DNA from 2 places in the Thermoanaerobacter sp. X514 genome. Region 2 is predicted to be linked to the other one. Evidence: riboswitches for the same ligand, from Rfam matches in the RefSeq annotation. Region 2 holds a riboswitch; the other holds the start of a gene.
What was found. A riboswitch is a leader RNA that binds a small molecule or an ion and turns the genes downstream of it on or off. The one in region 2 is predicted to bind FMN.

Region 1 (3,419 bases), 480 kb from region 2:
AACTTACTAGTGTGCCAGGAGAGGGCCTTGAAGGTGCAGATGCTATTTACACCGATGTGTGGGCGTCAATGGGAGAAGAAGCAAAGGCTACAGAGAGGGAAGCTCTTTTGAGACCTTTTCAAGTGAATGAGGAAATGATGAAAAAGACAGGAAGAGAAGATACTATATTTTTGCATTGCCTGCCCGCAGTAAAAGGACAAGAAGTTACTTTTGATGTTATAGAAGGTAAACAATCTAGAGTGTGGGACCAAGCAGAAAATAGAAAACATACAATTAAAGCTGTGATGATTGCTACTCTGCTTTAAAATTGGTTACAGGGGAGGACATTATGAGGGAAAAAGTTGTTATTGCCTTAGGAGGGAACGCTCTGCAGGACGTGAATACGCCTCCTACTGCAGAGGCTCAAATGGAAGTAGTGAAGAGGACAGCGGGGTATTTAGTGGATATAATTGAAAAAGGGTATTCTGTTGTAATTACTCATGGCAATGGTCCTCAGGTGGGGAATATAGTCATACAAAATGAAGTCGCATCAAAAGTTGTCCCTGCAATGCCTTTTGATGTGTGTGGGGCAGAGAGCCAGGGTATGATAGGATATATGATTCAACAGGCATTGGGGGAAGTTTTGAAGGAGAGAAATATCAGAAAAGAAGTAGCAACTATTATAACACAGGTTGTAGTGGATAAAAATGACCCTGCTTTTGAAAAACCTACAAAGCCGATAGGACCTTTTTATACAAAAGAGGAAGCTGAAGTTTTAATAAAAGAAAAAGGTTATGAAATGGTGGAAGACAGTGGAAGAGGATACAGAAGAGTTGTTCCCTCCCCTGACCCCAAAGAAATTGTAGAACTTAATACAATAAAGTTACTTGAAAAAAATGGGGTAATAGTAATAACAGTTGGGGGAGGAGGAATCCCTGTTATTAAGGAAAATGGCAATTTAAAAGGAGTAGCTGCCGTAATAGACAAAGATTTGGCTTCTGAAAAATTGGCAGAAGACATTGATGCAGATGTTTTATTGATTCTTACAGCCGTTGAAAAGGTAGCGATAAATTACAACAAGCCAAATCAAAAATTTCTTGACAAAATGACAGTGGAAGAGGCAATAAAATACATGGAAGAAGGTCATTTTGCGCCAGGCAGTATGTTTCCTAAAGTTAAAGCAGCAGTGAGATTTGCAAATTCAAAAGTAGGAAGACGAGCAATAATTACTTCTTTAGACAAAGCATTAGAAGCTTTAGAAGGAAAAGCAGGCACAGTTATAAGCTTATGAAAATAAATTAAAAATTTTTCACAAAAACTATTGACAAAGAGAGATAAAAGTGAGAGAATAAAGTTAAAATTGAAAAGATGAAGGTAAATCTTCGGGGCAGGGTGAAATTCCCGACCGGCGGTATAGCCCGCGAGCCGCGCATGCGGTCGATTTGGTGAAATTCCAAAGCCGACAGTGAAAGTCTGGAGGGGAGAAGATTTTCTTTTTGTGCCTATTTTTGTGAAATAAATCACAAAAATCCTGAAGATTTATCTTCAGGATTTTTTTAGTAAATAAAATTGGAGGGATGAATTGTGGAAAAAACCAAAACACAAGCCATAGTAAAAGTGGGATTTCTTTCTGCTACAGCTTTTATACTGATGTACTTGGAATTTCAGGTACCTCTATTCCCTGGCTTTTTAAAGCTGGATTTTAGTGACGTACCTGCATTAGTTGCTTCTTTTGCTATGGGACCTTTATATGGTGTAATGGTCGAGCTTATTAAAAACATAATCCATGCTACTATAACTCAATCGGGTGGCATTGGAGAAATTGCAAATTTTTCTGTGGGTTCTATATTTGTATACACAGCAGGCATAATATATCAATTCAATAAGACGCGAAAAAATGCCCTTATATCTATGGCAATTGCTACAGTAGTGATGGCTTTTACTGCTTCACTTTTGAATTATTATGTTTTTCTGCCTTTGTACCAAAAAGTTATGGGATGGCCTATGGATGCTATCATTGGTATGAGTAAGGCTGCAAATAAAAACATAGTGGATGTGAGAACCCTTATAGCATATGGTATTTTTCCTTTCAATGTGCTAAAAGGAATTATGCTTTCGTTAATCACTTTATTGATATATAAAAAGCTTTCACCAGTTTTGAAACATTGATTTTTTTGAGAATCCTCAGCGCATGCTGGGGATTATTTTTCTGTGCGCCCGGCATGGGCGATAACTAGGCGGTGAAAGTCCGCTGTGGGCTTGGTAGTGGGAACCACTAGCCAAGAGCAAGGGTGTCCATCGTGAGGTGGAATCTGAAGGAAGCTTAAGGCAAAATCTCGGTCTGATGAACAAGAACCAGATAAGAGGCTGAATTGGGATGGATGAGTTTGCGTAACAAAACGAAGTCCAACACTACCCGAATCCCATACAGTAAATCTGGCAGATATATGAGATGAAAGTTATCGTTCTTACCCGGGGAGGTCTCAAGGATAAGTCATGGAAGTAAAATCTGAAGTGACAACCCATGCAGTGATGTATGGCTGAACCTTGAGAAGTCAGCAGAGGTCATAGTACTTATCTAGTCATGAATAGATAAGGAAGGACCGAACGTTAGGAGGTTTTGGAAATCTTATGGACTCGAAAGATATGCAGAGACTGCAGACAACTCAACAAAGAGGCTATCCGTTGAATAGAGAAATGGAATTTCAAAAGACAACGGAAGTGCATAGTATATCATCGGCGTCGGAAGATGGAAGAAACGAGGTACAAAGATATACCGGCAAGATGCTTGAAATGATAGTAGAACGAGGGAACATGGAAGCAGCATACAAGCGCGTTGTTGCAAATAAAGGAAGCCATGGAGTCGATGGGATGGAAGTAGATGAACTTCTACCGTATCTCAAAGAAAACTGGCCAACCATAAAACAACAACTGCTGGAGGGGAAATACAAACCACAACCAGTGCGAAGAGTAGAAATTCCCAAACCAGATGGAGGAGTAAGACTACTAGGAATACCTACAGCACTAGATAGGTTAATACAACAAGCAATAGCCCAAATACTAAATAGAGTCTACAACCATACATTTTCTGATAGCAGTTATGGATTCAGACCAGGACGCAGTGCAAAAGACGCAATAAAAGCCGCAGAAGCATATATAAATGAAGGATATACATGGGTTGTAGATATGGACTTAGAAAAGTTCTTTGACAGAGTAAACCACGACATAATAATGTCCAAACTAGAAAAGCGGATAGGAGACAAAAGAGTACTAAAGTTAATAAGAAGATACTTAGAATCAGGAGTAATGATAAACGGAGTCAAAGTATCAACAGAAGAAGGGACACCCCAAGGAGGGCCATTAAGTCCCCTATTAGCAAACATAATGTTGGACGAACTAGACAAAGAACTTGAGAAACGAGGGCATAAATTCTGCCGATA
Region 2 (3,419 bases):
AAGACCAGGTCCTGTATTAGTAGATATTCCAAAAGATATACAAAACGCCGATATAGAATATGTAAAGGGAATAGGAGATAGTATTGATATAAAAAACGATATCAATGGAGTAGTTTCGCAAAAAGAATTAGACAAAGCTATAGAGCTTATTTTACAAAGTAAAAAACCTGTAATCTTTGCAGGAGGAGGAGTGATTTGGGGAGAAGCATCAAACGAACTCGTAGAATTTGCCGAGAAGACCAATATACCTGTTGCTACTTCTTTGATGGGATTGGGAGCTTTTCCAGAAGACCATCCTTTGTCATTAGGTCTTATTGGTATGCATGGAAGCAGATTTGCGAATTTGGCTGTGTATAAATCAGACCTTGTGATAGCGATAGGGACGAGATTTAGCGACAGAGTTGCTGGCAAAGCAGGAGGACTTGCACCAAATGCTAAAATAATCCATATTGATATTGACCCTGCAGAATTAGGGAAAAATGTAGAAGTAGATGTAGCAATTATAGGTAAAGTAAAAGAAGTTTTAAGACTCTTAATGAATAAACTTTCATTCATTGAAAGAAAGGAATGGTTAGAGGAAATTTCTTTCTTGAGAGAAAAGCACGGATTAAAGTATAAAAACGATGAAGTTTTAAGGCCTCAGTGGATAGTAGAAAAAATTCAACAGCTTTCAAACGATGACCTTATAATAGCCACGGAAGTGGGACAAAATCAAATGTGGGCTGCGCAGTATTATAAATTTAAGCAGCCGAGGACTTTTGTTACCTCAGGAGGACTCGGGACAATGGGCTTTGGGCTTCCTGCTGCAATAGGTGCACAGGTGGGAAAGCCAGACAAAAGGGTTGTGAACATTGCAGGTGATGGAAGTTTAAGAATGAATATACATGCTTTGGAGACAGCTGCAGTATACAATATTCCGGTTATAACGGTATTACTCAACAACCGGACTTTAGGTATGGTAAGACAATGGCAAAATCTTTTGTACAATAAAAGATTTTCGCAGACAGATTTAAATGCAAATTTAAACTTTGCAAATCTTGCCAATGATTTTGGAGTAGAAGGAATAAGAGTGACAACAAAAGAGGAATTTGAAAACGCTTTTAAAAAAGCCTATAGTCAAAAAAGACCTTTTATGATAGAATGTATTATAGACAAAGACGAAATGGTGCTTCCATTTATCCCCGCAGGTGGAACTGTTGAAAATACAATTGGATAAAACCTTCAGGGATCGGTGAAATTCCGTACCGGCGGTATAGCCCGCGAGCCTTTTGGCAGACTCGGTGAAATTCCGAGGCCGACAGTTAAAGTCTGGATGGGAGAAGGAGAAATATTCCCCAGGGAATATGTTCTCTGGGGGTTTTTTTAACCCTGGAGGTTTAACCTTCAGGATTTTTTAGTATAGGAGGGATTAAATTGGAAGAATATATGAAAAGGGCTTTAACGCTGGCTAAAAAAGGATGGGGATACACAAACCCTAATCCACTTGTGGGTGCTGTAATAGTTAAAAATGGAAAAATAATAGGTGAGGGTTATCATGAATATTTTGGAGGGCCACATGCTGAAGTAAATGCATTAAAAAATGCAGTTGAAAATGTTGAAGGTTCTACTATGTTTGTAACACTTGAACCTTGCAGCCATTATGGCAAAACGCCTCCTTGTGTTGAAGAAATAATTAAATCTGGCATTAAGAGAGTGTATATAGCGATGGAAGACCCAAATCCTAAGGTTAGCGGGAACGGTATAAAAAGGTTAAAAGAGGCGGGAATAGAAGTACATGTGGGGATGATGGAGAAAGAAGCGAGGAAACTCAACGAAATATTTGTTAAATATATTACGACAAAATTCCCCTTTGTGATATTAAAATCTGCTATGAGTATTGATGGTAAGATTGCTTGTTATAATGGAAATTCTAAATGGATTACAAATGAGAAATCAAGAAAATTTGCTCATAAAATAAGAGGACGGGTATCCGCCATTATGGTTGGGGTAAATACAGTAATTAAGGATAACCCAATGCTTACAACAAGGTTGGAGGGGTATAAAAATCCTGTAAGGATTATTGTGGATAGTAGAGGTAGAATTCCACTTGACTCAAATGTAATAAGAGACAAAACGGCAAAAACGATAATTGCTACAACAGAACTTATGCCAAACAATGTGAGAAAGAAGCTTGAAGATATGGATATTGAAGTTATTATATTAAAGAACGACAATGGAAAAGTACCTTTAAAAGAGCTAATGATAAAACTTGGAGAGAGGGGGATTGATAGTGTATTGATTGAAGGCGGTGGGACATTAAATTGGTCTGCACTTAAAGAGGGAATTGTTGATAAAGTTATGTTTTTTATATCACCTAGAATAATAGGAGGAAAAAATGCTTTAACACCTGTAGAAGGTATAGGTTTTTCGGATATAGGAAATTCAATAGAATTAAAAGATGTGGAGATTGATAGAATAGATGATGATATACTAATAACAGCATATGTAAGAAAGTAGGTTATGGCGTATGTTTACTGGAATTATAGAAGAAACAGGAACTGTTAAGAATATTACACATGGTACTTTTACAAAAATTGTTATAAAATGTAGCAAAGTCCTTGAGGAAACAAAAATAGGTGATAGCATAGCAGTTAACGGTGTATGTTTAACTGTTACTAATATATCAGACGAAAGTTTTGCGGCTGATGTTATGCCTGAAACCATGAGGGCAAGTAATTTAAAAGATCTGAAAACTGGAAGCATTGTCAATCTTGAAAGAGCACTTCAAGTTGGAAGGAGAATGGGCGGGCATATTGTAACTGGCCATATAGATTGCGTTGGAAAAATCATAGAGAAAAGGCAGGAAAAAAATGCTTTTATATTTAAAATAGCTATCAATGAGAAATTTACAAAATACATTGCCCGTAAGGGAAGTATTGCGGTTGATGGTATAAGTTTAACGGTTGTTGAGGATGGATATGATTATTTTACTGTTTCAGTTATTCCACATACAATGCTTAAGACCACATTGGGTTATAAAGGGGTAGGAGATAGTGTAAATATCGAAGTTGATATACTTTCTAAGTATGTAGAAAAACTAATAGGGAAAAAGGATATAAAAGATTTATTAAAAGAAAATGGATTTATATAGATGTTGATGACTTTTCTAAGTTAAGGAGGAAAGACCAATGTTTGATAGGATAGAAGATGCAATAGAAGATATAAAGCAAGGGAAAATGATTATTGTGGTAGATGATGAAAATAGGGAAAATGAAGGCGACTTAGTTATGGCAGCAGAAAAAGTTACAGGAGAACACATTAATTTTATGATAAAATATGGACGGGGTCTTGTATGTGTTCCGATGACAGAAAAGAGACTTAATGAGCTTGGCATTTACCAGATGGTTGAGAATAATACTGACCATAAAGAAACTGCTTTT

Region 1: linked by a shared signal. The riboswitch ahead of TETH514_RS02435 (ECF transporter S component) and the one ahead of ribD (bifunctional diaminohydroxyphosphoribosylaminopyrimidine deaminase/5-amino-6-(5-phosphoribosylamino)uracil reductase RibD) in region 2 are both predicted to bind FMN.

What each region holds. Positions count from the first base shown of each region.
Region 1 is NC_010320.1:499,209-502,627, forward strand. It holds gene argF (ornithine carbamoyltransferase) at 1-305, shown strand, start outside; gene arcC (carbamate kinase) at 329-1,270, shown strand; FMN riboswitch at 1,354-1,472, shown strand; gene TETH514_RS02435 (ECF transporter S component) at 1,564-2,148, shown strand; gene ltrA (group II intron reverse transcriptase/maturase) at 2,611-3,419, shown strand, end outside.
Region 2 is NC_010320.1:22,761-26,179, forward strand. It holds gene ilvB (biosynthetic-type acetolactate synthase large subunit) at 1-1,216, shown strand, start outside; FMN riboswitch at 1,214-1,328, shown strand; gene ribD (bifunctional diaminohydroxyphosphoribosylaminopyrimidine deaminase/5-amino-6-(5-phosphoribosylamino)uracil reductase RibD) at 1,414-2,496, shown strand; gene TETH514_RS00105 (riboflavin synthase) at 2,507-3,130, shown strand; gene TETH514_RS00110 (bifunctional 3,4-dihydroxy-2-butanone-4-phosphate synthase/GTP cyclohydrolase II) at 3,168-3,419, shown strand, end outside.